DNA from 3 places in the Chitinophaga defluvii genome. Region 2 is predicted to be linked to each of the others. Evidence: riboswitches for the same ligand, from Rfam matches in the RefSeq annotation. Region 2 holds a riboswitch; each other region holds the start of a gene.

Region 1 (10,371 bases), 1.8 Mb from region 2:
AACCTTTCACTTTGACAATAGTACCATCGGTATCCAGTTGTCTGGCGTAACGTATGGCCTCTCCTACCGTATACCATTTAGGCGCCTCACCCGGTGATTTATCCTGTGCATAACCACAGCAGGTAAACAACAACAAGGTAACTAATAGGTATAAACGCGTCATTTTGATTTTGTTTTATCTGTTAACTATCAATGGAAAAGTATCCGGTTTCCTTTATATTAAAACAATACCTGCATCTGAAATGTTCAATATGCCTGGTTATCCGTATTGCAAAGGTACGTCAAAGTATTTGAACCCGTATTGCTGCCTGATAATTCGTACATTCATAAAACAGGCTGATAGTAATTAAGCATACCAATAACTTACACTGTATGGCGCTCAGTTTCCGTTCCTTTCTCCGCAACTATGCAGGTATTTTGTTATTACTGGGAGGTATAGCCGTTGGCAGTATCCTGGGGCTTATCTTCGGTAAAGACGTAGCGGTGATCAAACCTGTAGGAGATATTTTTCTGAATCTTCTCTTTACGGCAGTGATTCCGCTGGTATTTTTTGCCATAGCTTCCGCCATTGCACAGGTAGACCGCTCCCAGCCACTGGGACGGATAATAGCCGCTATGTTTCTGGTATTCCTGGGCACTATCCTGGTTGCCGCCTTGCTGACCATCGTAGCTACCTGGATTTTTCCGATCCGGGTGCAGCTGGCAGCAGGATTAAAAGTAACGGAAACCATCAGCGAACAAAGTATAGGTGCACAGATTACCTCATTACTAAGCGTAAACGAGTTTTTTGAATTGCTGACCCGGAAAAACATGCTTCCCTTTATCATCTTTGCGGTATTGCTGGGTTTTTCCGTATTACGTGCCGGCGAAGCAGCGGCACCTTTCCGCAGGTTCCTGTATGCCGGCAACGAGGTGATGAAACAATTACTCATCCTGATCATGAAACTGGCACCCATTGGGCTGGGCGCCTACTTTGCCTACCAGGTAGGCGTAGTAGGGCCACAACTTTTTGGAGCCTATGCCAAACCATTAGGGCTCTATTATGGGCTAGGCCTGTTCTACTATCTGGCAGGGTTCAGCTGTTATGCATTTCTGGCAGGAGGTATAGCAGGCGTTAGAAAATACTGGAAGAACAATATGGTGCCTTCTCTTACCGCTGTAGGCACCTGCAGCAGCATTGCCACTATTCCTGCCAACCTGGATGCATCCCGTAAAATGGGCGTGCCGGAGCATATTGGCAATGTGGTAATCCCATTGGGCGCCTCCCTCCACAAAGATGGCTCCAGTATCTCTTCTATAATTAAAATAGCTGTTGCTTTTGCCATACTGGGCAAAGGATTTAACAGCCCAGAGGCTGTGTTGCTGGCCTTAGGCATCACTGTTATTGTAAGCATCGTAGAAGGAGGCATTCCTAACGGAGGGTATGTAGGAGAACTACTGGCCATGTCCGTATATGGATTTCCGGTAGAAGTGCTCCCTGCCCTGCTGATCATTGGCACTCTGGTAGATCCAATGGCCACTTTGCTGAATGCCACCGGCGATACGGTTGCAGCAATGCTTGTAACCAGGGTACTAAAACCTAAAAAAGGAGTGGCCACTTAAACATTCACCGCCGTACTCTTTTCCTGATAAATCAAGGCTGATTTTTCAAACGCCCTATCCAGGTCAGCCAGCAAATCCGAGGCTTCTTCCAGTCCTACCGACAGGCGGATCAGGCTATCCGCCACTCCTGCCGTACGGCGTGTTGCTGCAGGGATAGATTTATGTGTCATGCTGGCGGGATGACACAATAAACTTTTGATCCCTCCCAGGCTTTCCGCCAGTTTAAAATACCCCGTGCTGGTTACAAAGGCAGTAGCCGCTTCTTCCGTATCAGTTTTCAATGTAAAAGAGACAATGCCTCCGAATCCTTTGGCCTGCCTGGCCGCCAATGCATGCCCGGGATGGGAAGGTAAGCCGGGATAATACACCCTTTCTACTGCCGGATGTTTTTCCAGGTATTCAGCAATTATCTGTGCATTCGCGCAATGTTGCTTTACACGCAAATGCACTGTTTCAATACCCCTGATCAGCAGGAAACTGTCAAATGGCGAAAGAATAGCCCCGCATGCATTCTGATAAAACCGGATCTCGTTTCCCAGTTCCTGTGTTTGGGTAATCACCAACCCTGCAATCAGGTCGCTATGCCCACCCAGATATTTGGTGGCACTATGTATTACAATATCTGCTCCTAACGCCAATGGCTGTTGTAATACCGGAGAGGCAAAAGTATTATCTACACAAAATAAACATCGGTTGGCTTTTGCGATTTTTGCAATAGCGGCGATATCCGATATTTTCAGGGTGGGGTTCGTAGGTGTTTCCAGCCATATCAGTTTGGTAGCAGGTGTGATAGCATTGAATACTGCTTGTGTATCTGCTGTATCTACATAATGCACCTTGATGCCGAACTTTTCATATACTTTATTGAATAGGCGGAACGCGCCCCCATAGATATCATCTACTGCTACTATTTCATCTCCATATTTTAGCAGTTTAAGCACAGCGTCAATCGCAGCAAGACCACTGGAAAAGGCGGTACCAACTGCCCCTCCTTCCAGTTGTGCTATGATTTTTTCCAGCGCTGCCCGGGTAGGGTTATTACTTCTGGCATAGTCATATCCTTTATTGATCCCTGGTGCTTCCTGCACAAAAGTGGAAGTTTGATAAATAGGTACGGCAATAGCACCTGTTTGCGGATCTACAGGGATAGCATGGATTAATTCAGTAATTGTACTCATCGGTTGTGTTTTTTAGTTTGATGATAAAATTGATTAAACAGTGTGTGGTGTTGCTTATCAGGAAAGAAGTACGGGAGGAGGAAGATGAGCGGAAAGCGGGTCTTTACAAGTCATACCAACCTTAAGGCATTGGTATAAAACCAAAAAACTCACCTGGCAGCCAGATGAGTTTTCTCTATTTTGAATAATGTAAAGTAAACCTGAATACTGACTTATCTTTCCTCCTTTCAGGAGGATGGATGAAGCACCTGTCTGCAGTAGTGTACTGTAGATGGTTGCTAAGACGTCATCGGGCCATTTCCCTCAGTCTTTCTTGATAAGAAACTTTTAAAGAACTGGAGCAAAGGTAAATCAAGAATTTTCAATTTTCCAACAATTGCTTCCTATTTTTTTTGTCCGCTACTTAATGTGGTGGTTGGTGGAGCGCCTCCAAAGTAAGCTGGATCCCCTTTTCATAAGAGCAGGGCACGTAATTGAAGTGTTGAGCAAACTTAGTTGCGTCAAAGATGTAAGGATAATTATTCTGATACAGCATCTCACGTATTTCATTAATCGTGTTATCAAACCATCCTGCCATCCTCATCATCATTCCTCCCATTACCATATATCGTGGTTTTACGTTTAGTTGTGCCGCGATCATATTAATGTATGCTTTTCCGGTAGGTGCCGGATTAGTAGTAGGCAGGTGCCATACCTGGTTGTCGGTATTCTTGTTTTCGGCCAGGAGGAATAATCCTTTACCGGCGTCTGGGGTAAAAGTAAAACTGTGGGTAACCTGGTCGTTGCCCAACCACATAGCGCGGCTACCTTTCGCCAGTTTATCAATAACGAGCATATTCAGGATGCCGGTAGAGGAAGCCCCCGGGCCATAAAAATCTGCTGATCTGGCAATGCTCGCCCGGATATTGCCAGCTTTCACCTCTTCCATCAGCTTGCTGGCGATACGTGCCCGTATCTCTCCTTTTTTGCTACTGGGATGGTAAGGAGTATCCTCCGTCATTTTCCCATTGACTAATCCATACATATATACATTGTCAAAAAAGATCAGCCTGGCTTGGGCTGCCTTGCAGGCATTGATAACATTGTCCATGATCTTGGGCCATGCCACGCCCCATACTTTATGGTCATAAGTTAATCCGGCGCATAAAAAAACCACCGTAGCTCCTTTTACCGCCGCCAGGGTTTGTGCATAATCGGTGAGATCCGCAGGCACCAACTCAGCAACCCCGGCTGTAGTTTGTGGGTTACGTCCTACCAGCCGGACCCGCTTACTGTGTGCCAGCAACTCTTTGGTTAATTCCTTTGCGATAATACCACCGGCCCCTAAAATGGTATATAATGGCGTAGCCTGATCATTGGTAAATGGCATATTCATCTGATTTATGGTTTAAGAGGAAGACGAATGAGAATATAAAATATTTTAAATTTTCCCGGTATATTTATTCTATTGTTATCCTTCACTTAAAGCAATGTCAATCTGATACATTCACATAAACATTTATTACATTATATATGCAAAAATAATGTATATCGTATTTATTATTAAAAGGCTGTAATGCTTCTATGGCATTGAGATATCCATACTAATAAAAAACAAAAAATGCTTTAGCTTTGCTTCGCATTGGCAATAACCCTGATCATGCTTACCATCAAATAACAAGGCCCGGTTTTATGTATATAAATTATGAAAAGAAAGTCTTTTACCGCTTTGCCATTTTAATACTGATGGTAATTATACTGGTATCACTTTTCATGATTGCCTTTTTCCGGAAGAAAAATACGCAGCAGCTGACGCTGGTAGTAAAGGATCTGGTAGCCACCAAAGTAGATATCAGTCATATTGATGAAGCGATTCAGTCATTGTATGCAGCAGACAATAACTTTCGTTTTTATACCCTTACCTACGATAATAGTTATTTCCGCAAATATACAGCAGCTATTCAGCATGTAGCTGAAAACCTGGAAGCAATAGAGAATGAGGATTCTACTGAAGCACATCTGCAGGGATTGCTGGGCGAAAAAGAAGCAAAAGCCAGGCTGTTTATCCGGAGCAAATCATTTATAGATTCCCTGCTCAACATTTCCCAGGAATGGGATACTACTGCGCAGGCACCGATAAAAATTGCGGTAGCCCCCCCGGCATTTGTACAGCGGGAAAAAGTGGATACCGTTATTGAAGAATCTGCAGAGATTGTAAAGGGAAAGCGTAAGCTGTTTGGCAGGCTCAGGGATGCTATTACCAACAAAGTTGAGGTGCAGCAAAAGAAACAGGCGGTTACCACTATTAAGCGTGCGGTAGACAGCAGCCGGGCTTCCAAAGCTTATAATGATGCCCAGCTTAAGAAAGTGCAGGAATATTACAGTAATTTTATCAAGAGTGCACAGGCCAATCACAGGAACCTCAATCGCAAGGAATATGAACTGGTAGTAGCTAACGAACGGCTGTTCAACGAGTTACAGCATTTATTACTGGATTTAAAGCTCAGTGTGCTTGCTGCAACGGATAAAAGACGGCTGCTTTTGAGTAAGGATATTGATCAAACGCTGTATAAAATTGATAAAGGTGCCATTTGGGAAATATCTTTTATATTTTTACTGTCAGTAATCATCATTTTTAACATCTGGCGGTTATACAGATATGATCTGGCCATGTTGAAAGCTAAAAAATCGGCCGAGAGATTTGCTTTGCTGAAAACTGAATTTGTTGCTACGATGAGCCATGAAATCAGGACCCCGCTTAATTCGCTACTCGGCTATACAGAACAGCTTGGAAGAAGTAAACTCAATGAAAATCAACGAGAATCAGTAGAAGCAATAAAGCTTTCGTCAGATATGCTGCTATCCGTCATTAATAACATCCTTGACCTTACAAAAATGGAAACTGATAAAACCATTTTAAACTTGTCTGAGTTCGCCCCAAAACAGACTATTGAAGAGGTAGCCAAAAGCCTGCATGTATTAGCACATGACAAGGGGCTGAAACTGAATACCAACATCTACTTTCCGGCTAATACCCGGCTATTGGGAGATGAATTCCGCTTAAAACAGGTCATCACTAATCTTGTAAGTAATGCGGTCAAATTTACTACACACGGTAGTGTTACCGTCAATGCATCACTGTACCCGGATAAAGAAGGCCAATCCCTGCTTAAAGTTTCAGTAACAGATACCGGCATAGGTATTAATTCTGAAGACCTGTCCAGAATATTTGAAGAATTTATCCAGGGCGGGAATGCCAATCCCCGCAAGCAGGAAGGCAGCGGCCTGGGGCTCCATATCACTAAAAAGATCATAGATCTCCATAACGGAAAAATACAGGCAACCAGCACGGTAGGTAAAGGATCTGTTTTTAGCTTTGAAATTCCCTACAAAACAATCATTCCAACTATTACTCCTGTAAAAAAGACTTCTACAGATGCACAGGAACCGGTTCGTGTACCAGGCAAGGTACCTAATGGACTCAAATTACTGGTGGTAGACGATAGTATCCTGAACAGAAAACTACTGGCCCTGCTGCTCGACAGGATCAATGCCGATTATGTAATTGTTGGCAGTGGTGAAGAGGCTTTTGAATTGTACCAGCAACATCATTATGATATGGTGCTCACTGACATCGATATGCCAGGCATGGATGGTATTGCCCTGACAGAGACAATCAGGGGGATGAACGATAAAAACAAAGCAGGTGTTATCATTGTTGCTATCACCGGCAATGTATTACAGGAAGATCTGGACTTTTACCTGAAAGCGGGATTGAATGACTATATTCTAAAACCTTACCGGGAAGAAGATATCCTGGAAAAGATCAACATACATATTCAAAAGTCGCCTACCCCGGTGCTAAAGTAATCCACAACCAGCATCCCCCTCCTCCTCTATATCCGGTCACTATATGTCCGGAAAGCATATCTATGGCCTGTCAGCAGCATTTCTTCCAGGTGGTAAACACCCGCACTTTTCCTACTGATAAAAATATTTTTACACAAATACCCTACTTAATTAGTGGACTAATAAAAATTCCCCTTATCTTTACACTGTAAATCGTAAAAATCATTCCCAACCACCAGACGTATGCCAGCAGCAAACGTCCTAAAAAACTGAATATGTTCATTATCAACAACAGATATGCGGATTTTCTGGAGGCACCGTTGCCCGAACGTTTCCCCAAGAAATTAAGAAGTATTACAAAGATTAATCCCGCAAAACAGGGCGATACCGCTCCGTTATTCTCCATTCACAGCAGCCAGCACATCGTAAATGGAGGCCTGCTGGAAGATATTGCCGGCATTACCTCCATACAAACTTTACTAACGCGCCCGCTGGTGATTGCATTTTATTCTGTACACTGGAATGGCTACGGCCAGCGTCTGTTAGCCGCGTTACAGGATTTACAGGAAGATATCAAAGTAATGGGTGGACAATTATTGCTACTATCAGCAGAAGACAAGGCCTATTTGCAATACCAGGTAACACAGCAGTCGCTCACATTACCCATCGCACATGACACGCACAATAAAATTGCCAAGAAATTTGGTATTTATGCTGAATCTGATCCTATCTGGGACAGGATTTCCGGTATTAATGCAGACGTACCTATTCCTGCTGTTTATGTGGTATCTCCATTAGAAAAGATCACCTATGATTTTGTAGATCCCTATTTTGAGAAGACATTACCTGCAAGAGAATTACTCACTGCAGTATACAATACCACCGGAGAATATACCTATAGAAAGGCACAGTAAAATCCCTGTTGTTATTTGATATAAGGCAGGAAATTGCGCCGGAACTCCAGGGCAGTATTTCCCTTGATGATATCCATCAGCGCGTCATTTAATTCTTTCAGGCTATTAGGCTTGGTGAGAAATCCGGCAGCCCCCAGCTCCCTAGTTTCGCGCTGATCCAGTTCATGAGAAGAAGTGGTGTATATCACCACCGGAATATGTTTCAGGTGGTCCATTTTTTGTACCTCCGCGAGGAATTGTTTTCCATTGATACGGGGCATATTCAGATCGAGGAAAATAATATCCGGCAGCACGTCTGCCTCCAGTTTTAATAATGCATCTTCCCCATTAATCGCTTCGTTATAGATGATACCGGGGGCAATTTCCTGCAGTACCTCTCCAAATATCATACGATCATCCACATCGTCGTCTATTAAAAGCACTGAGCTATATTTATTGCTATTCTGCATATCAATTTTAATATTTGCAAATCTATGATTTTGCGGCTACTTTAAGAAGTGCTATTCGCTAATTTAAGACGCATTTACAATATGTATTTTAACATTAATATTATAAACCAGTTTTAAATTATTTAAATTACAAATATTTACAACGCGGCACGCCAGTTGTTATATTTGCACACTGCATCACTATTAATCCGGCACATGAACAGGTATTTTACTCAACTTCCACTACAGAGGAAATTAATGCTGATTGCCATTATTCCATTGGTCTGTCTTGTTTTTTTCGGCATACAGATATTTGACCGGCAAAGTCAGGAAATTACCACGATCAACAAACTACTGCTGCAGATTGAAAAATCCACTGCCATTATGCAACTGGCTGATGAACTCCATATGGAGCGCAGGGCCAGTGTAAACTACCTGCTGGCAGGTAATACGGATATTACGCAGGAACGTGCCAGGACAGATGCCGCAATAGCAGCCTTAAAATCCAAAGTGCTGATAGATGATGTTAACTTCTTCAAATATGCGCTTTTAGACAACCTGGCTAAAAAGCGGCAGGATGTCAATAACAAAACCATTTCCCAAAGAGATGTCATAGATTATTATTCCCAGCTTATTCTACGGCTCAATGCTTTAAGCATGCCCCCTACCCCTGATATTCATGTACTCAAAACACTGAAGCAGGATATGAACGGGCAAAACCTGCTTGCACAAATGGCCACTTACCTGGGAATGATGCGTATGGATTATTACTACCTGTTGCTTCGCAAGGAAGCATTCATGGAAGACTTCAGCAGGCTGGAAAACAATTACGACATATACCAGGCGTTAATGGTAGAATTTAATGATAAAGCTACCCCGGCAGCTATCGCCGCTTTCAAAAAAGTACAGGAGGGAGAAGATTTCAGTACTACCATTAACTTTATCAGCAAAGCCATTCAATCCGGAAAAATTGACACCTCCCTCCCGCCGGATAACTGGTGGGATATATCTGCCCAGGGAGTGGACCAGCTAAAAACTGTACAAAGGCAGCTGATAGAAAAAGTGAATAAGGATGCCGGCGTTATTTACACGAAGGAAAATGATTTAAAGACCCAATATTTCGTATTCCTGGTGCTGATTGTAGCCGCTGTCATTTTTATTGTTTTTTACACTATTGGCAATATTACCGATAGCCTGGCCCTACTTAGAACTGCCGCCCTCAAGATTGCTGGTGGTGCTACAGACATACAAGTAGATATTCATTCCAAAGACGCCATTGGCAGCCTTGCCAGGTCTTTCTCGGAGATCAACCATAACAATAAAATACTGGCAGATGCGGCCGAATCTATAGGTAAGGGAAATTTTAATATTGATGTACGGCCGCGCAGTGAACAGGATATGCTGGGCAATGCTGTTGTACAGATGAGGGATGATCTCAAAACCCTTCGTACCAACCATGAAAATAAAATATGGATCCAAACCGGGATTACGCAGATGAGTGAAACCCTGCTTGGTGATAAAGATCTTGCTGATTTAAGCCATACCGCCCTGGAAGATTTTGTACGCTATACCAATGCACAGGTTGGTGTCATGTATATCAAAAACCAGGAAATCCTACAATATGCTGCCGGATATGCGCTTTCCGGTAAATATCCTGCTCCGGACACTATCCCTGTAGGGCAAACGCTGTTGGGCCAGGCGGTGCTGGAGCGAAAGCCGCTCTATCTGAAAGATATTCCGGGTGACTTCCTTTATATTACCAGCAGTGCAGGTCAGACAGTTCCGGCAAATGTGATTATTATCCCTTTATTACATGCAGGTATTGTAGAAGGGGTGATAGAGATTGGGGCCTTTCATCCTTTCCGGGAAGGTATCCTCGATTTTGCGCAACAGGTAGGCAGCAATATTGCAGTAGCGCTGCAATCTACCAAAAGCAGAGTGAAGCTGCAGGAGCTACTGGAAGAAACACAGGCACAGGCAGAGGAACTACAAACACAGCACAGCGAACTGGAAAGCCTTAATGTAGAACTGGAAGCGCAAACCCAAAAGCTGCAGGTATCAGAAGAAGAACTGAAAGTCCAGCAGGAAGAACTCATGCAGTCCAATACCGAACTGGAAGAAAGAAGCCGTTTGCTGGAAGAGAAGAACCAGGTAATTGTAGAACGTAACCTTGACATCCAGCGGAAAGCGGAAGAGCTGGCACTTAGCACCCGCTATAAATCAGAATTTCTGGCCAACATGTCTCATGAACTGCGTACGCCACTTAATTCTATCTTACTTCTTTCCCGCTTATTATCAGAAAACCATGAAAAGAATTTATCTGCAGATCAGATTGAGTACTCCCAGGTGATCCAAAGCTCCGGGAAAGGGTTGCTTACGCTGATTGATGAAATACTGGACCTGTCCAAAATAGAATCAGGA
Region 2 (10,371 bases):
GGAAGCAGCGATATACTCTTCCGCCAATAATGCACTGAAGTACACCTGCGTTACCTGTTGTTTCAGGCGATATAGTTCCACTTCTACTTTCTGTTGCTCTGATTTTTGCTGCAGGGATTGTAATGCTTTTTGTTCACGGGTAAATCCGCCGTCATACAGCAGCTGCTTTATATCTATGGTGGCTCTGTACTGGTCTTTAGGCAATACAGGAATCGTCATGTTAGGAAGTTTGATGGGGATCTGTGTTACATCAGACTGATAAGTAGCTTGTCCGTTTAATTCTGCCTGTGGCAGATAGGCCGTGTTGCTGTTTTTGTTTTGCCATTGCAGGATCTGGTCCAGCACCGTTTGCTGCTTCAGCAATGGGTAGTTTTCCCTGGCCAGTTGCTGGCATTGCTCCAGCGTAAAAACAGTGCTATCCTGAGCGCTGGTTTGAGTAGCTACTAACAATAAGCACCAAACGAACTTTTTCATTATCAACTATTTTATTTAACTAAATGGTTAATAAGCAAATAAAAAAAACTACGGCCTCAACGCCGCCAGAATAAACTCTACCAATACCCGTTTGCGATCTTCCATTATCATACGGAACTGCACATCATCTATCTCAGCCACTGCCTGAAACAGCGGTTTGGCAACAAATGGAAATACGCTCATGGAGAGGATATTCATCACCAGCTGCACCGGACTTATTTTCCGGATAGTGCCCTTTTCACCTTCTTCCACAATTTCTCTCATAAAAGCAGCTACATTAGGAAATCCTACCCTGGCTTTCAATTCCCTGATGAACATTTCCGGATTCTGCGTGATTTCATGCAGAACAAATAAGGGGAGTTGCGGATTAGCCGTTAAAGCTGTTATGTAATTCTCTATAATTGCCTTAATCTTTTCCGGAAAAGGCATCTTCGCTGCCAGGATAGTATTCAGATTGGTCATGACCTTATTGATCGCTTCGTTAAATACTATTTCAAACAGCTTATCCTTGCTCCGGTAGTAATAATGCAGCATTGCTTTATTAATCCCGGCCTCATCTGCAATATCCTGCATACGCGCACCTGCCAATCCTTTTTTTGTAAAGATCTTCTTGGCTGCTTCAATAATCTGTTCTTCCGTATTTTTTTCCGCGTTCATATCAACTAATATGTTTAACCATTTGGTTAATACAAAAGTAATACTAATTCCTAATCTGCCAACTTTTTTTTGAAAGGGCTATTCAGGGATTAGAAATTGGGCACATTTATGATGTAATAATTAAAAAAACTACCAGTCAACACAATAATATCGCAGGTACCCACTAATTGTTTTTTAAATATTTAAGGTTAAATTTGCGATATCCTTATACTGTATTTGAACAACCTGTAAACAGGTCATTTAAAAGACCATACTATTATTCCATGAAGTATTACCAACTTTTGCCAATTATCTTGATTTGCCTTGCCGCTTGCCATCAGCCCGATCAGTCAGCACAGGAAAATGCCACAGACGTTCCGCTGGCAGCACAAAGTACCGCTGCGTCAGGAACTTCCAATATAATTACCATTACTACTCCCTGTGCTATTTTCTGTACACCGGACAGTACAAAAATTGAAGCCATAGAAAAAACAAATACAGACGAAGCTTTTTATACGCTGGCTGATGACAATCTCAATTACATGGCTGCCGACAAAGAATTGCTGGAAAGCAAAGGCATTAAAATCATAGATGTTACGAATAATAACACTTTACATTTTAAATTGTCGGATGGCACCTCTCATAAAATAGATATGAATGATCCGAAGTATGGCTGGGAAATATTTTTGTTTGACGGAAAAACAATGCCTTTCAGGGCTAATATCAATGATATTCCAGCCAGCCTGAACAGCTATAATATGGAATAGGATCTTAAAAATTAATGATATTTAAAAAGTCCGGTAGCATTTTCATCTACCGGACTTTTTATTTTAATCAATACATCAGGCTCCTTAAGTCCTCTGCTCTCCTTTTATGAATTACCTGCTACACCTGCTTTTATCATGGATTATTATTAGTCCATAAAATTTATAGACTATTATTTGGAAAATAAAATAACCCCACCTATCTTTGCACTACCACTCTAATTAATCACCACCATTAATTAGTTAATTTATACAGAAGAAGGGAGAGTCAGGCTCTGCGAACTTCTAGCAACTTTCCTACCCTGGAATAAGTGCTAACCTGGTAACGATATGTAAAATATAAATTGACTAACCATGAACAACAATCATTACCACCGCAACTGCCACCGATGTTGCATTTACTTCACCCGGCCAGGGAGCGCTTGTTGCTAAAAAGCCTTTCTCCGTTTATTCAGGATGTGTGAGCATGCAGGAATGCTTGTGTCCTATCTATTTGCCATTCCGCATCAGGAATGAACGGAGTAGCTATGGCCACAATCTACTCCCCTGAAAACCAAAGTCATTTAATCCAATTAAAAAATCAACTATGAAAATTAGTAACCGTCTTGCTGTAGCAAGCCTGCTGGCTGCTTCCGTATGGAGTACCGCCGCACTGGCTTCCCCCAAAAAGCCCTTTATAAAAGAAGGTATCTGGCGTGGGGTATTTACCATTAGTGAATCTGAAGTTCCCTTTAATTTTGAATTAAAAGGGAAAGATCCTGAGCATGCTGTATTTACCCTGCTGAACGGATCCCGTCGGGATGAGTTCCATGTAAAGCGCATTGGTGATGATTCACTCTTCATTAAAATGAATACATATGATGCCGCACTGGTAGCCAGGATAGCATCTGATGGAAAAATCACAGGGGAATACCGCAGCCTGGTGCCCAACTTCCGGGGCAATGCATTGCCTTTCACCGCAGAGTATGGCAAGTCTTACCGCTTTGCTGAACCAGGCACAGCCAACCCGCCTGCGTATGACCTGTCTGGTAAATGGGACCTGAAAATATATAGTAAAGAAGCCACTCCAAACAGAATAGGGTTATTAAAACAAAATGGTAATAAGCTCACCGGGGTGATCCTGTCTGTGGTAGGCGACAGCCGTGAACTGGAAGGTACGGTACAGGGAGACGAATTTGTATTATCCGGCTTTACCGGCCCCAGCCCCATCTATATTAAAGGAAAGATTAATGATGATAAATCCCTTTCAGGGGAATTAAGCCTGGGTATTTACAACAATATCAAATTTGATGGTGAAAAAAATGCTGCTGCCGAACTTCCTGATCCCTACAAACTTACCTACCTCAAAGAAGGGTATAAAAAACTTGACTTCACTTTACCCGACCTGAATGGGAATAATGTATCTCTCAGTGATGAAAAGTATCAGGGAAAAGTAGTCATTGTGGAAATCATAGGTACCTGGTGCCCTAACTGTACCGATCAGACCTCCTTCCTGGCGCCCTGGTTTCATAAAAACAAAGACCGTGGCGTAGAAGCCATTGCCATTGGGTTTGAACAAAAGGATGATCTGGAATATGCCCGTTACACCTTGGGTAAACTGAAAGAAAAATACAATATAGAATATGATATTTTGTTTGGCGGTATTGCTGATAAGAAAGTGGCTTCAGAAAAGCTCCCCGCGCTCAACCGTATGATGGCGTTTCCAACCACGATCATTATTGACCGCAAGGGAGAAGTACGTCAGATCCATACGGGCTATACCGGAGAAGTTACCGGCACCTATTATAAAGAATATGTAGCCAAATGGAATAAAGATCTGGATGCGCTGCTGGCAGAACCCATACCTGCAGAAAAAACAGTAGTGGCCAGCAATGGACATTAATGCGAAAGCGCCCCTGATCTGTCTGGTAGTTTCCTTTTTCCAAATCCTGTAAGGCTGTTCCGATAGCCTTACAGGTACTAGCAACACCAACATTCATTCGATAATATTTATATCACCACCAGCTAACAATACCATATATGCAACGCTTAAATTCTCTTGCCCTGATTGCTGTAATATTTGTTTTAATGGCTTTTACCGTTCAGATATCCCGGCAACCAGCTGCACATAAAAGCACCGTTAACAATCCCGCTCCTGCTAAAATCACTACTTTCCTGGTAAACAACCAGCAGAGCAAACTTACGTGGACAGGCAAAAAAGTGACCGGCGAACACTCCGGTAACATCAACATCAACGGAGGTACATTACAGGTAGAAAACAATGCCCTTAAAAGCGGCACCTTTACCCTGGATACCCGCACTATTACCAATACAGATATTACAGACCCGGAAACCAGGAGTAAATTGCTTACCCATCTGAAAAGTGATGACTTTTTCTCCGTAGAAAAATTTCCTGTTGCCGAATTCACTATCACCGGTGTTACTGCAAAAGGTACGGGAAAATACGACGTTGCCGGTAAGCTTACGATTAAAGGTATTACCAACAACATCACTTTTCCGGCAACTATTGCTGTGGCCAACAACAAACTTTCCGCAAAAGCGAATATTAAAATAGACCGTACCAAATACGATATCAAATTCCGTTCAAAAAGCTTTTTTGAGAACCTGGGCGACAAAGTTATCTATGACGATTTTGACCTGGATGTTGTACTGGTAGCAAGCGCACAATAAACACTGTATAAAAACCAACCATTATCTAAGCAGGTTGTTATCATACCCCTGGAGTAACATATCATTCCAGGGGATATGCTAACACATCCGGAATCCCCCTGAAGCAACTTCCATTTTACATCCTGTTTAACAGGCAGGATATACCTGCCCTAAAAGGCTGCAAAGCCTTTAACAGGAATCGTATTGCCTGAACTCATCAACCATTGCTAAGCATGATCATAAGAAGAATGATATTTCTATTGCTGGGTGGCCTATCAATAGCCACACTATTGGCAGGTTTTCAAACAAGCCGGAACAACAATACGCCGGTTACCAAAGCTCAGTTGGGAGAACAATTGTTTTTTGACAACATCCTCTCTAAAGACAAAACGCTCAGCTGTGCCTCCTGTCATTTGCCGCAATATGCTTTTGCAGATACGGTTGCCTTCAGTAAGGGAATTAATGGTACACCCACTACCCGCAACACACCTGCTATTACCAATTTATCCGGCAGGCCTAACTATTTCTGGGATGGCAGGGCAGCTACCCTGGAAGAACAGGCATTACAACCTATCATTTCTCCTGCAGAGATGGGCTTACCTATACAGGAAGCAGTTGACCGGCTCAATGCAGATGTAGTTTACCAGCAAGCTTTCCGGCAGGTATTCAATACCCCCGTTACAGAAAAGAACCTGCTCCAAGCTATTGCAGCATTTGAACGTACCCTGGAAACTGCCAACAGTCCGTATGACAGGTATATCAACGGGGACGATCATGCGATGTCCCCCGAAGCCATCCGGGGCAGGTTATTGTTTATTGGTAAGGCCAACTGTAACAACTGTCATTCCGGTGAAGATTTTACCGCAGACCGCTTTAAAAACATCGGTTTGTATAATGGTAAAAACCTACTGGATGCAGGCAGATTTGATGCCACCAGGGATACTGCACACATGGGCTTTTTTAAGGTACCCGGCTTAAGGAATGTAGCTGTTACAGCACCATACATGCATAATGGCATGTTTAAAACACTCCGGGAAGTGATTGCATATTACAATAAACCGGATGTAGTTGTTCATGATGGCATTAACCGCGACCTGTCACTTAATGCACCACTAAATCTCAGTGAGCAGGAAGTCAGTGATCTGGAAGCATTCCTGGTAGCACTTACAGATGACCGTTTTGTGAAGAGGGTCGCTCATTAAACCCAGGAAACATCAGGCATTGCCAACAAAACATCATTGCTCATAGCTAGCAGCTCTAAAAAAGATACACATGAAACAAAAAATACACCTCCTTTTTTATACGCTATTATTCATCATACCAGCTATTGCACAGGAAAAGGTTATCACCGGTGTGGTAGTATCTGCACGGGACAATACACCACTGGCTGGTGTTTCGATCGTAGTAAAAGGTACGGGGCAGGGAGTAAGCTCCCGTAATGATGGCACCTTCCAATTAAATGCCCCTAAGGATAGTGTGCTTATTTTCTCCTTTATCGGATACCATTCCCAGGAGGTCATTACCGGTAATAACAAAAGACTCTCTGTATCCTTACAGGAAAACAGTAAGGCCCTCAGTGAAGTACAGATTGTGGGGTCTCGCAGTGCTAACCGCACCAAGCTCAATTCTCCGGTACCGGTAGACATTATAGATATCAGGACATTACAGGAAACAGCCCCACAAACCAGTATTACACAGTTATTGCAGTATGTATCACCTTCCTTTCATTCCGTAAATGGTAGCAACGCCGGTGATGCCGGTTCAGCACTCAATCTGGTACAATTAAAAGGGCTGGGAGTAGATCAGTTATTAGTACTGGTAAATGGTAAAAGAAGGCATAAAAGTTCCAATGTAAACTGGGGTGGATTAGGTAATGGCGCTACCGGTTACGATCTGAATGCTATTCCTGCAGGTGCCATAGAGCGTATAGAAATATTAAGGGATGGCGCAGCAGCGCAATACGGTTCTGATGCCATTGCTGGTGTGATCAATATTGTGCTCCGGAAAAAGACAGATGAGCTGACAGTAAGTAGTACTGCCAGTACCCGCCGACGGGGAGATGGATTAAGCACGCGTACCAGCGCCAATTACGGTGTAAAAATCGGAAACAATGGCGGGTACCTGAATACTACTGCAGAATTTGCTACCCAGGCAATATCACTGCAGCCCGGCCGCGATGATGCGGGTCTTTATAACGGACCGATATATGGCGGCGGAGCTAATACCAGGCCTTACGATGCAATCTATACCCGCGAAATAGACGAAGCCATCCTGAAGGCAAGAGGAATAGACCGGCATCATTTTGATCAACGTGGCGGTGGCTCTAATAAAGCTAAAGATGCTTTGCTGTTTTTCAATGCAGTGGTACCAGTTAAAGCAGACTTTGAAATATATGCCTTTGGAGGGATCAGTCATCGTAATTCCCAGTTTACCGCAGTATACCGCTTACCGGGATGGACGGAACGGAATAATTCCTTTCTTTATCCGGACGGCTTTTTACCTGCTATGGACAATGACATTACAGATAAATCGCTGGCCCTTGGCATACGCGGAAAAATTGGCCGCTGGCAGGTAGACCTTTCCAACGTATATGGCAAAAATAATTTTGGTAACGTCATCTCCAATTCATTGAACGCCAGCCTGGGATTAAAGAGTCCCACTACCTTTGACGCCGGAAAGTACAATGCCTCCCAGAACACCGCCAGCCTGGATTTCAGCCGTTACTTCGACAAGACACTTCATGGCGTAAATGTGGCTTTTGGCGGACAATACCGTGTAGAAACGTACCAGATCATTGCAGGAGAAGAGGCTTCCTATATTAAAGCCGACCTGCGTCCCATTTACAAAATAGATACCTCAGCCGCAGGCATTCCCTATCAGTCTGATGCAGGTTTTCTTGCATTGAACGGACTTTCTCCGGGGTCGCAAATCCACGCGGGGTTTCGTCCGGGCAATGAAGTAAATGTAAACCGTGCTATTGTAGCAGGTTATGTGGATATAGAAGCCAATATCACTAAAAACTGGCTGGTATCTGCGGCGGTACGTGCTGAAAACTTTTCAGACTTTGGCAACGTTACCACCGGAAAAATCGCCACCCGGTACAGCTTTGCAAAATGGCTGGGGATCAGAGGAGCAGTCAACTCCGGTTTCCGGGCGCCAGACCTGGCACAGTTCTATTATACGGAAACCTCTACCAGCTTTCAGCAAGGCAGGGCAATTGATCAGGTAACGGCCTCTAATAAAAGTGCAGCTACACGTGCCCTTGGTATTCCGTTGCTCAGGCCGGAAAAGTCGCGTGGCTATACGGCCGGCCTCACTTCCCAGCCAGCTGCCAATGTGGAACTGACCGTTGATGCCTACCTGATAGACATCGACAACCGGGTAGGCAACACCGGCAATTTCTCCGCTACAGATGCTAACCTGCCGGCAGAAGTAAGGAATCTCCTTTTACAAACAGGTACCACACAGGCGAAATTCTTCTACAATGCTTTCAGTACAAGCACCAAAGGAATAGAATTTACCGGCAGTTACAAGATACCCATACGTACCGGTAGTATCCATTTCATCGCCGGAGGTAATTTTGTAAAAAATGAGGTTACCCAGGTCAATACCCCTAAAGAGCTGGAGAAATACCGTTATGTTATTTTCAGTGAAGCAGAAAAGGCCCGGGTAACGACTAACATCCCCCGGCAAAAGATTACGCTCCAGGCATTGTATAACGGACGCCGGTTTAACTACCTGTTACGTACGGTATATTTTGGATCAGTTACGACAGCCACTGCACAGAATGCCACTTTCCCCCAACCTGATTATTACTTTCAAAAACTACATGCCATATGGGTAACGGATATCTCTGCTGGTTACCGCATCACGCCTGAAATACAGGTAACACTAGGCGTAAACAATGTATTTAACGTGCTGGGCGACTATTCCAGTCCGATAATCTCAGGGCTGAGAAATCCGACAGTAGTGGGTATTCAGAATGGCAGCGCCGGCATTCAACCTTTTGCAAGATTATTAGCCCGCTTTTAAACTTATATGAACCATGAAACAAATCAACGATATCATCACCTATCTGCCTGCCAAAACAGGCATCCGTTATAGCAAGCTCTTATTATTCAGCAGTTTATCAGGGCTGTTACTAACAGCCTGTAACAAAAATGAATACCTGGATGTTAATGCAGCAGAAAGGCCGCCACTCAGCGCTAAAGTGAGTTTTGTAAATGCCAGGCCAGTCAATGCCTCCCTGCAGTTTCTCACTTTTACAACAGTGGTAACCACGAAACCTGTTGAGATCAACCAGGCCTCCCCCTATTTGCCTGCTACTTTCGGCAACGTACAGATTAATTTTACGGAGGGCAACAGTACCAGTTATAAAGTATCCCGGCAATTTGGTAATCAGGCCACTTTTTCTGCTTCCGGAGGGCCTAATGGCCCTATACCGGGCTATTATCATTCCGTATTTGCGGCACGCAAAAAAGAGGATCTCTCCCAGGATACCCTGATCCTGTTTTATGATAACCTGGAAGCCCCGGCAGCAGGCAAAACAAAGCTCCGGTTGGTACATCTGGCAGCCGGTATACCTGCCGTCAGTGTCACACAAAAAGGTCCTGAGAAAGATCATCTGCTATTTACCAGCATTGCATATGGCAGTGCCGGAGGCGCCGTACTTTCCGGCGACAAGCTAAATGCCTTTTCCATTGGTCCTTTTTTCTCTATTGATGCAGGGATAACCACCCTGGTGATTAAAAAAGCAGCAGATCAAACGATTATTCCGATTGCCTCAGATGCTTTGTCGCATCTGGATTTACAAGCAGGAAAGATATATACGATCTTTTTGAATACACTTCCTGGCAATAAACAAACAGTAGGCGCTTACGTAATAACACATAATTAAAAAATCAACTTTGCAATCATGAATAGCAGCGCTACTGATAAACGGTGAGCCAGGTATTATTCACTGTTATAGGTTTATAAAATGCAACTAAAAAAGCTCGGCCTATTTTAATATTTTTATCTCCAAATAAGGAGATGAAGTGAACAAACCGATATTAGTAATAAAATTTGGGACTGCTTCCATTACCCGCGAAAACGGGGAATTGGATGAGGGAGTTATGGCGGATATAGCCCGGCAGGTAGCTGCAATACATGCCAACTACCAGGTAGTACTGGTGTCTTCCGGAGCAGTGGCAGCAGGTAAAAAGCTACTGCATCATTACAGCGGAAGTATCAGCGAGCGTAAGGCTGCGGCTGCTATTGGCAATCCTTTATTGTTGAATAAATATTCCCAATATTTTGCGCCCTATGGCATTTCTATTGCGCAAAGCCTGTGCGAGCGCCAGCATTTTTCCAATCGTGATCAGTTTTTGCAGCTCAAGAAGACTTATGAAGAGTTATGGGCCAATAACATTATCCCCATTGCCAATGAAAATGACGTGGTGAGCAGCCTGGAACTGAAATTTTCTGATAATGATGAACTGGCTACCCTCATTGCAGTAGGGTTTGGCGCCTCTCTCCTGCTCTTCAGCACCTCTGTTGCAGGCGTATTAGATAAATCGGGTCAGGTAGTTCCCCAAATAGATGTAATTGATAAAGAGGCCCTGGGCCTGGCAGACAAAGAGAAATCAGCACTGGGCTTAGGCGGTATGGTTTCCAAGCTTACTTTTGCCCGGCTTGCTACCCGTATGGGTATTAAAGTGGTGATCTTCGGTATCCGGACAGCAGATGGTATTTTAAATGCTATTGCAGAAAAGACCGGTACCCTCTGTTTGCCGCAGCCCTGTAGTATGCCCGCCCGTAAGAAATGGCTGGCCAGCGGCAGCCTGGTGACAGGCAGATTGCAGGTGGA
Region 3 (10,371 bases), on a different contig from region 2:
CCAGGTATACTTTCAGGAATCCGTCAAATTTGAGTACTTCACCGCTGGCGGTCAGTTCCTCGTGATTGGTGGAGATATCTATTTTGGCGATGGTTTTTTCCAGTTCTGCATCACTCATCTGGCTGGCAATGGTGCGTTTCCAGATCAGGTCGTACAGTCTTTTAGTATCACTGTCATCATCGGTATGATTTTCCATATAAGTGGGCCGGATGGCTTCGTGCGCTTCCTGTGCCGACTCATTTTTATTTTTGAATTTACGGTGCTGGTGGTATTTTTCCCCGAAGCTGGTGTTGATCTCTTTCTGGATATTAGCCAGGGCGGTATCAGACAGGTTTACGGAGTCGGTACGCATATAGGTGATCTTCCCGCTTTCGTACAGTTTCTGCGCCAGGAGCATGGTTTTAGACACGCTGTATCCCAGCTTACGGCTGGCCTCCTGCTGGAGGGTAGAGGTGGTAAATGGCGCCGCCGGAGATTTTTTCCCCGGTTTAACCTGGATGTCTTTAACAGTATAAGCCGCCCCTACGCATTGCTGCAAGAACTTTTCTGCGTCTTCCGCTGTTTTAAACTTGGTAGGGCCTTCGGCTTTAAAAGAGATGTTTTTACCACTGATATCTTTGCCGGTAAACCAGGCCTCAACTTTAAATGTGCTTACAGAGTTAAAAGCGTTGATTTCCCGTTCCCTTTCCACGATCAGCCTTACTGCTACAGATTGTACCCGGCCGGCAGAGAGGGAGTTGCGCATACTCATTTTGCGCCAGAGTACGGGAGATAGTTCAAAACCTACTATTCTGTCGAGGATACGGCGGGCCTGCTGGGCGTGTACCATGTTCATATCCAGCAAACGGGGTTGCCTGACTGCCTTTTCGATCGCCGATTTGGTGATTTCATGGAAAACGATCCGTTTTGTATTTACCGGATCCAGGCCTAATACCTCACATAAGTGCCATGAAATGGCTTCCCCCTCACGGTCCTCATCCGTTGCCAGCCAAACCTCATCGGTTTCCTTGGCCAGCTTCTTCAGGTCCTTCACCACCTTTTCTTTATCTTCAGGAACTATATATTTAGGTTTGAAGTTATTTGGAATGTCAATCCCCATGTCATCCTTTTCCAGATCACGGATGTGACCGAAGCAGGATTTGACCTCAAAGTCATTACCTAATATTTTTTCAATGGTCTTGGCCTTTGCTGGGGACTCAACTATAACTAGATTTTTTGCCATGAACGGTGCTTTATTGCGCTACTAAATACGCAAATTTTTGTAAAAAAAATACAAATGCGATTTTTGCAAGTATATAAAAGTAGGTTGAAAATAAAAAATAAGGCTACTTTTCTAATGTTGCAATTTTTTGTAATGTAATGAAATTAGCGGGTATGGAGCTTATTTACGTATATTCATACTTAGAGGGGCTTTTATAAAAAATAAATAAAATGGATATAGTTATTATAGGCGCTGGCAATATTGCACATTGTTTTGGTCACCTGCTGAAGCTGCATGGACATCAGGTGGTGCAGGTGATTAGCCGTAACAGGGAGCATGCGAAGGAGCTGGGTGAAATACTGAATGTACCGTATACGGACGATATGACGGATATCCATATGGATGCAGATGCCTACCTGCTGGCGGTAAGTGACGCGGCATTGCCAGAGCTGAACGACCAGCTGCGGTTGGGAAAAAGGATTGTAGCACATACTTCGGGGGCCGTATCGCTGGACGCGATTTCCCGGATCTCGACCCATACAGGTGTCTTATATCCCCTGCAATCTATCCGTAAAGAGATTAAAACGTACCCACCTATACCTATTATAATGGAGGCCAGCAATGATGAGGTACTCCGCCGGCTGCAGGCATTGGCCCAGAGTATTGCCTCCCGTATTGAGGTAATGCCATCGGCCCAACGGCTCCGCCTACACCTGACTGCCGTGTTGTGTAATAATTTTACCAACCACCTGATTGCCAGGGCCAAAGCGTATTGTGAGCAACAATCGCTGGACTTTACCCTGTTGCAGCCCATTATTAAGGAAACCTTTGACCGGTTGGAGAAATATCCGCCCCAGGCGGTGCAAACAGGCCCCGCACTCCGGCAGGACGAGATTACAATGGCTCTGCACCGCTCCCTACTGGAAGGGGACGACCAGCTACAGCTGGTGTATCAGGTATTGTCCGACAGTATTTACCAGTTTCATGCCGGTCAGCGCTAACTGCCAGGGGGGACGCTATTCATATAATATATATTATATGGCAGGCCCCCGTTTGTAATAACCTTGGTGAAGTGGCTTTTAAAAAATATTTTTGCGGTCTGTTTTAAATGATGGGCATGTATAATATTACATTTAAGTTTGAGCAGCAGGGATTGGAAGAAGTAACCGTTAAAAATGCACCGGAGGGAGACTCGATCCTGGAAGTAGCACTTAAGCACAACATCCGCCTGCATCATAATTGCGGTGGGGTATGTGCCTGCAGTACCTGTCATATTTATATAGATAGCGGGGAGGAACTGGTAGAAGAGATTACAGACCGGGAGGAGGACTTTATAGACCGGGCGCGTAATCCGCGGTTAAATTCACGTTTAAGCTGTCAGTGTATTTTACAGGAAAGTGGTGGACAGGTGCTGGTAACTATTCCGGATCAGACGTTGATCCATGGGGAATAGGTAATTAATAAATCCATAATTAATCATATTATGCTGCATTTTGAACCCCCCATTCACTGGAAAGACTATGAAGATATAGCGATTAAGCTGTATGAACGTTTCGGCGCAGAATTTACAGAGAGTAAGATCTACCGTATCCGTTTTACCGACCTGCTGGAATGGGTATTGCAGTTGCCGAATTTTGAGGGCAAACGGGAAGAATGCAATGAAGGGCATCTGGAAATGATTCAGAGTACCTGGGTATATGAATGGCGGGATAGTCAGAAATAGCTGCTTATAAAAATCAAGGATCAAATGAATGTACTTTCGCTGTTTAAGCCGGTTAAAACTTTTGTATTGGATGTGGATGGTGTGCTTACGGACGGTACAGTGCAGTTATTGCCAGGCGGGGAGTTATCGCGCAGGATGAATATTAAGGATGGGTATGCGTTGCAGCTGGCAGTGAAGATGGGCTACCGGGTGGTAATCATTTCAGGGGGCAAGTCGGAGAGCGTTGTAAGCCGGTTGCAGGGATTAGGCATCCGTGATATTTACACCGGCGTACATGATAAGAAGGAAAAGCTGGAAGATTATGTGCTGGAGCATGGTTTACAATGGGAGGAAATCCTGTTTATGGGAGATGATATCCCGGATTACCGGCCTATGCAAATGGTAGGACTGGCGGTATGTCCGGCAGATGCGGTACCGGAAATTAAAAGTATTTGCAGATACATTTCTCCTGTGGGAGGAGGTCAGGGCTGTGTACGGGAAGTAATAGAAAAAGTACTGAAGCTCAATGATCACTGGATGATGGACGACAGTGTGCGGAGCATATAGTCGTAGTACATTTACCGCAATTTTGAAACCATGAAGCTTTTACCAGCATTTTTCAGACTAATAAGATATCCTAATCTTATATATATAGCACTTACCCAGTTTTTATTGCAATACTGTGTAGTGGCACCGGTATTGGTGAAAAGCGGCGAGGTCCCTTCCTTATCCGGTGGCGAGTTTTTTTTACTATCATTATCCACCATATTAATTGCAGCCGGTGGATATATTATCAATGACTACTTCGATATCAACATTGATATTATTAACAAGCCGGATAAAATGGTGGTAGATAAGATTATCAGCCGCCGCTGGGCGATGGCCTGGCATACCATTTTTAATATGGCAGGTGTTTCCCTTGGATTTATTGTAGCCTGGAAAACCGGACAGATATACCTGGGATTAACACAGGTGATCAGTTCCCTTTTGTTGTGGTTTTATTCCACTTCCTTTAAGCGGCAGGTATTGATCGGTAATGTGGTGATATCCTTACTGACGGCGCTTTCTGTGGTGGTGGTAGGTTTTTATGAAAAACAGATCTATGAAAGCTTTGAGGCTATTATGTCTCCGGTGGGCCGTAAGCTGATCCAGATAATAGGTATTTATGCCTTATTTGCTTTTATCATCTCTATGGTACGGGAAGTGGTAAAAGACCTGGAAGACATGATAGGGGACAGCAAGGATGGTTGCCGGACCATTCCCATCGTATGGGGCATGCAGCCAGCTAAACGGTTATGTGATGGGTTGTTCCTGGCATTACAATTATTGTTGGTGATGGTGGAGCTCCGGGTATGGATCTTAGGTTGGTGGATCGCCATTGTATACCTGCTGGTATTTGTACAATTGCCTTGCATATATGCCTGGGTGTTATTAAGAAAAGCGCATCTGCCTGCCCATTATCATAAAGTAAGCTCCCTGGTAAAATGGGTGATGCTCACTGGTATTTTATCAATGATATTCTTTAAACTTTTTCTTTGATGTATAAGGGTAAACGGGTGATCCTGGCTTCTCAGTCGCCCAGGCGTAAACAATTACTGGAACAGGCAGGTGTTGCATTTGAAGTAAAGGTGGTAGCAACGGAAGAAACTTTCCCGGAGGGCATGCCAGTTGCAGAGGTACCTGTACATATTGCCCGTCAGAAGGCGGCAGCAGTAGCCACATTATGCACTTCGGAAGATATTGTGCTTACAGCAGATACGGTAGTGGTACTGGATGAGACCATTATAGGAAAACCAGTTGACCGGGAAGATGCTATCCGTATATTAACGGCATTAAGCGGGCGCACGCACCAGGTGATCACCGGTGTAGTGATCAGACAAGGCACATCAGAACAAGCCTTTTCCAAAACCACTGCCGTACATTTTAAACCACTCACACAAGAGCAGATCATTTATTACATAGATACTTATCAACCCTTTGATAAAGCTGGTGCTTATGCCATCCAGGAATGGATAGGCGCCGTAGGCATTGATGGCATCAATGGTTGTTTTTATAACGTGATGGGACTTCCGGTAAGTAAGGTGCTGGAAGTATTGGAAACGATGTAAAAAAAGAACGGCGCAAATAAATTGCGCCGTGAGATTGGTTGGTTGAGCGTAAAACGCAAATATTATTCCAGCACCAGGATGTTTACATCTTTGTTGGTAAGCCAGTCTGCTTCTTTTAATTTCTCCAGGTTAATGACCCCTACTATATAACGCCAGGTAGGAGATTCATACTTTTCAGAGATGCTGTAAAACTCGGAGAGTTCCACATGTTCCGGGTTTTTATACCGCAGGTATATTTTTAACTGTACATCATTGGTAAATGCCGGTTGGTTAGCTTGTTTGATCTTTTTGTATTCATACCGGTAGTTATAAAGCAATGCAGAGATATCTGATAATACGGCACTACCAGTAGCAGTACCACCAGCACCTTTACCTACAAAGAATTGTTTGTCGGTAAATGCGCTTTCCAGCAGGATACCATTGTACTCGTTATCCACATCCGACAGCAGGTTATGTTCTTTAATCAGGTGTGGCAGTACATAAGCAAATACGCTTCCGTTTTGACGGCGGCAGTTACCGATCAGCTTGATGGTACAGTTTCTTTGTTTGGCAAACTGGATATCAAAATCGTTCAGGTGATGGATCCCGAAGTTGAACACTTCTTCCGGCTTTACAAAAGTGCCAAAGGCATGTAATAGCAGGATAACGATTTTGAACTTAGGATCGTAGCCTTCTATATCCAGGGTAGGGTCCGTTTCGGCGAAACCTTTATCCTGTGCTTGTTGCAGCGCAGTTTCAAAGCTCAGGTTCTCTTCAAAAATTTTTGTCAGTATATAGTTGGTAGAGCCGTTGCAGATACCTTCCACTGCATTGAGCAGGTCGTTGTCATAATATTCTTCCAGGTTGCGGATAATGGGAATGCTGGCGCAGCTGGAGCCTTCATAGAGGAAAGGCACTTTGTTATCTACCTGCAGCTGATAAAGCGCCGGGAGGTTTTCTGCGATCATGCGTTTGCTGGCACTTACCACTGCTTTGCCATTGCGGAGTGCAGTGCTTACAATTTCAAAAGCCGCCTCCGTATCATTGATCAGTTCTACCACCACATCGATAGTAGGGTCCTGCAGTATTTCATTTTTATCGGTAGTAAAATAGCTGGAATCTATAGACCGTGGTTTAGAAGGATCTTTGATACATATTTTTTTGATACGGGCATTAATACCTTTTGTTCTATTGAGTACTTCGTATAACCCTTGTCCTACGCATCCGAATCCAAAAATGCCTAAATTGATGATTTTTTTTTCCATACTTTATTTATACTTCTGGTTTGATGAGCTGCAGGCTTTGCGCCGGTAGCTGTAAGCTGTTTTTATTTTGCTGAATGGTGTATTACTGTAAAATGGTAATCTGTTTGCCGGCCGGGTGATTTAATTTTTCCAGTGCCTGCTTGAGATCATTGATCAGGTCTTCCGCATCTTCAATACCAACAGACAGGCGGATGCAGGAGTCCTGGAGTCCGGCCTTTTTACGGAAGTCTTCCGGGATAACCCGGTGGGTCATGGTAGCAGGATGATTGAGCATACTTTTCACTCCTCCGAAACTTTCTGCCAGTTTAAAAAGTTTAGTAGCATTTACGATGCGGATGGCATTTTTAATGTTATCATTTTTCAGGGAAAAGCTTACCATAGCCCCATAATACTTTTGTTGTTTACGGGCGATGTGGTGGTTTTTATGAGTAGCCAGACCAGGATAAAATACTTTGTCAACCGCCGGGTGGGCTGCCAGCCAGGTAGCAACAGTCATAGCATTGCTGCATTGTTTTTCCAGGCGCAGGCATAATGTTTCGATCCCTCTCACCGTAAGCCATGCTTCAAAAGGGCTGAGGATACCACCGGAAACATTCTGGTTAAAACGTATCTGATCGGCCAGGGATTTATTGTTGACCACTACGAGGCCGGCAATCACATCGGTATGTCCCGCCAGGTATTTAGAAGCACTGTGGATCACAATATCCGCCCCTAATACAATAGGTTGCTGCACCAGAGGAGTGGACAAGGTATTATCCACTACCAGGAGGATATTATGTTGTTTGGCTATTTTACTGATAGACTTGATATCAGATATTTTAAGGGTAGGGTTGGTAGGAGATTCCAGCCAGATAATGCGGGTATTGGGTGTAATATTTGCCAGTACTTTATCTGTGTTGCTGGTATCCACATAGTTTACTTTAATACCAAACCGGTCAAACATATGATTGAATGCCTGGAAAATACCACCGTAGGTATCTTCCACTGCCATGATTTCATCTCCTGTTTTGAGCAGTTTCAGGACCGCGTCAATAGCCGCCATCCCACTGGCAAAGCCAAAGCCCGCATATCCTTCTTCCAGGTTACAGATCAGGTCTTCCAGTACCTTGCGCGTAGGATTGTTGGCACGTGAAAATTCAAAGCCCTTATTAATGCCCGGCGATTCCTGTACAAAGGTGGAGCTTTGATAAATAGGCACAGAGATAGCGCCTGTCAGCTCATCGATGGGAATGCTGTGTATTAATTGTGTAGCTGTTTTCATGTGCTGTTTTTTTAGTGGTTATCCGTAAGGTACGGATAGCCCATGTCATTCATTCACGTATGTCCGCAAATGTTCTTGTTTTAACGTAACAAATCTTTGAGAAAGGAGGGGTATGGGCAAAAAAAAAGCACTTCCGGTTGTTGGAAGAGCTCAATAATCTTAATAGGAACGAAGATGTTTCTCTGCCAACTTATCTATCTCCAGTATAGGTATACTGAAGCCGGAATTAGCACCTTTTCCCGTTTTACAACGAGATGGTTGCTAAGGCATCGCAGGGCCAAGTCCCTCCGCCTTTCTGGATAAGTCATGTAAAAGAACTGCGTGCAAAGGTAAGCGTACTTTGGTGAATTTTCCAAATGGGTATCAAATTTAATTTTATTTACGTAAATTGGTACTTTGTTCTCCTTTTATGATGTTTTTTTAACTGAAATCAGCTATCCGGGAATTTGTCATGCCGGATAAGCCGGAAGCATGCAACAATTAAACATTAATATAATGAGTGTTAACCCCCTACTCACAGAAGAGTTATTTCAGCACATCTGGCAATTCCGTTTATTTAGCCAGGAAGGGCTTACTACAGTAAGCGGCGAAAAGGTGCAGGTGATGCATCCCGGACAGCACAATCAACATGAAGGGCCTGATTTTACTGCTGCGAGGCTCAGGATCGGCGATACTTTATGGATGGGAAATGTGGAGCTGCATCTTAAAACATCTGACTGGTTCCGGCATGGGCACCAGCATAATCCCCGGTATAGCAATATCATCCTGCATGTGGTATTTGAGCATGACATTGCCGCGCCGGTAGCTCCATATACGCCTTGTATTGTTTTGCAGGAGCATATTCCCAAATTGTTATTAAAGAGGTATGAGCAGTTAAGACAATCACTTCGTTTTGTTCCCTGTGCATTTGGAGCAGCTAAGGTACCATTGCTTACCTGGTATAGCTGGAAAGAGCGGTTACTGGCCGAGCGATGGGAGCGGAAAACCAGTAATATGCAGGCCTGGCTGGTATACAACAAATACAATTGGGAAGAGGTATGCTACTGGGCAGTAGCCCAGAGCTTTGGTACACCGGTAAATGCCCTTCCCTTTTTACAGCTGGCACAATCTTTACCGCATCACTTACTGATCCGGCACAGGCCTGGTTTAATGCAGCTGGAGGCATTATTGTTCGGGCAGGCTGGGTTGTTAAAAGGAGCGTTTATAGAGGAGTATCCCCGTCAGCTCCAGGAAGAATATCACTATCTGCAGCATAAGTACCAGTTGAAGCCGCTGGTACCTTATGCATGGAATTGGCTGCGCATGCGTCCCGCCTCTTTTCCGAGTATGCGTATTGCCACTTTTGCCGGATTATTACACCAATCCTCTCATTTATTTTCCAGGATTCTGGAAACAGAAACGATTGCAGCACTGGAGCAATTATTTTCCGTACAGCCATCCGCGTATTGGCAAACTCATTACCGGTTTGATCATCCTGTTGAAAAAACTTCCCGTCCTGCCCGTTTAGCAGTACATAACATCCTGATTAATACGGTATTGCCGCTACTATTTCTTTATGGTCAGCAAAAAGGGATCCGGGAATACCAGGAAAAGGCCCTTCATCTGCTCAGCCAGCTACCTGCAGAAGAGAATAAAATCACGGCCGGATGGCACACCATGGGAGTACCCCAGCGATGCGCCCTGGAATCGCAGGCGTTATTACAGCTGAAACAATACTATTGTGACGAAAAGCGCTGCCTGCAATGTGCAATAGGTACCAAATTGCTGCGGGAGGGCATATTTTAAAAAGCTATTAGCTTTTGGCTGTTAGCCTTTAGCTGGCCATCATGATTTATGGCTAACCGCTAACAGCTTACCAATTAAACGTTACATCCTGCAAAATATCCGGATGTACACTTTTGGCCACCGGGCAGGTAAGTGCTGCTCTTTCGAGGATGGTTCTTTCTTTTTCTCCCAGCTGGTGTCCTTCAGGAAAGTCGAAACTCACTTTTACACCAGTGATCCTGCGGGGTTCGGTGCCCATGATTTTTTGAATACTTACCCGGGTGCCTTCAATTTGCCATTGGTGCTGGCGGGCAGTGATGCCCATGATAGTCAGCATACAGGAGCCTAAAGCCGTAGCTACCAGGTCGGTAGGAGAAAACCGTTCGCCTTTACCGTTGTTGTCTACAGGCGCATCTGTTTCTATGACGGTGCCAGACTGTAGATGGGTAGCAGTGGTACGAAGTTCTCCGGTATATATTATCTGTGCGGTTTGCATGGTCATTTATTTAAGATTGGAAATGTAAAATAAATGTATTTTTATTAATTGGTCAATGGCAGGCAGTGAGCGGGTATAGAACAGTCATCCGGGAATAGTGATACCGGTGGGGATTTGTGGAGCTGAAGCGAAGGCCTTGTGGGCTGACAGCAACTAATTTTAAGAAAAAAACCTGTAGGTTTGTAACAATACTATAAAACAAGCGTTTATTAAATATATAATAGCCCATTACTGTGAAAAAATTACACTTATTCTTGCTTTTACTACTAATCGGCGGCAGTTTGCAGGCGCAAACCAATAACCCGTCCCGCCAATCGAAGAAAGAGGAGAAAGAGCAAAAGAAGTTAAAGCGTATTTCCCTCTTTAAGGAAAGAGAAGAAGGGGAAAATATGTATGAGCGTGATTTTTCTATAGGAGGCCGGTTAAATACGGATGGCTGGGGAGGTTTTCTGGAAATGGGGTACCGTAAGAACCGGAAGATCGTCAATTACTTTCAGTTTGAGTTTGCAGAAAAGAAAGACCCGCATGAGCATAAACGTGCCGGAGAATACCTGGGTACCGGTCCATGGGGAGAGTCTTATTCTGAGAAGCCTTA

The links. A riboswitch is a leader RNA that binds a small molecule or an ion and turns the genes downstream of it on or off. The one in region 2 is predicted to bind S-adenosylmethionine.
Region 1: another riboswitch for S-adenosylmethionine. It lies ahead of ABR189_RS09905 (trans-sulfuration enzyme family protein); the one in region 2 lies ahead of ABR189_RS03220 (peroxiredoxin family protein).
Region 3: another riboswitch for S-adenosylmethionine. It lies ahead of ABR189_RS26460 (trans-sulfuration enzyme family protein); the one in region 2 lies ahead of ABR189_RS03220 (peroxiredoxin family protein).

What each region holds. Positions count from the first base shown of each region.
Region 1 is NZ_JBEXAC010000001.1:2,629,913-2,640,283, forward strand. Features, by position in the region: gene ABR189_RS09895 (NirD/YgiW/YdeI family stress tolerance protein) at 1-163, opposite strand, end outside; gene ABR189_RS09900 (dicarboxylate/amino acid:cation symporter) at 373-1,602, shown strand; gene ABR189_RS09905 (trans-sulfuration enzyme family protein) at 1,599-2,780, opposite strand; SAM riboswitch class I at 2,990-3,103, opposite strand; gene ABR189_RS09910 (NAD-dependent epimerase/dehydratase family protein) at 3,184-4,155, opposite strand; gene ABR189_RS09915 (hybrid sensor histidine kinase/response regulator) at 4,452-6,629, shown strand; gene ABR189_RS09920 (redoxin domain-containing protein) at 6,884-7,522, shown strand; gene ABR189_RS09925 (response regulator) at 7,534-7,971, opposite strand; gene ABR189_RS09930 (response regulator) at 8,209-10,371, shown strand, end outside.
Region 2 is NZ_JBEXAC010000001.1:835,986-846,356, reverse strand. Features, by position in the region: gene ABR189_RS03235 (TolC family protein) at 1-474, opposite strand, end outside; gene ABR189_RS03230 (TetR/AcrR family transcriptional regulator) at 523-1,131, opposite strand; gene ABR189_RS03225 (hypothetical protein) at 1,395-1,877, shown strand; SAM riboswitch class I at 2,120-2,220, shown strand; gene ABR189_RS03220 (peroxiredoxin family protein) at 2,461-3,756, shown strand; gene ABR189_RS03215 (YceI family protein) at 3,894-4,544, shown strand; gene ABR189_RS03210 (cytochrome-c peroxidase) at 4,757-5,725, shown strand; gene ABR189_RS03205 (TonB-dependent receptor) at 5,796-8,555, shown strand; gene ABR189_RS03200 (DUF4397 domain-containing protein) at 8,569-9,420, shown strand; gene proB (glutamate 5-kinase) at 9,560-10,371, shown strand, end outside.
Region 3 is NZ_JBEXAC010000002.1:3,105,824-3,116,194, forward strand. Features, by position in the region: gene topA (type I DNA topoisomerase) at 1-1,222, opposite strand, end outside; gene ABR189_RS26425 (Rossmann-like and DUF2520 domain-containing protein) at 1,432-2,202, shown strand; gene ABR189_RS26430 (2Fe-2S iron-sulfur cluster-binding protein) at 2,319-2,654, shown strand; gene iscX (Fe-S cluster assembly protein IscX) at 2,685-2,924, shown strand; gene ABR189_RS26440 (KdsC family phosphatase) at 2,949-3,470, shown strand; gene ABR189_RS26445 (geranylgeranylglycerol-phosphate geranylgeranyltransferase) at 3,501-4,442, shown strand; gene ABR189_RS26450 (Maf family protein) at 4,442-5,011, shown strand; gene ABR189_RS26455 (homoserine dehydrogenase) at 5,074-6,255, opposite strand; gene ABR189_RS26460 (trans-sulfuration enzyme family protein) at 6,338-7,516, opposite strand; SAM riboswitch class I at 7,704-7,822, opposite strand; gene ABR189_RS26465 (DUF2851 family protein) at 8,012-9,301, shown strand; gene ABR189_RS26470 (OsmC family protein) at 9,369-9,782, opposite strand; gene ABR189_RS26475 (hypothetical protein) at 10,031-10,371, shown strand, end outside.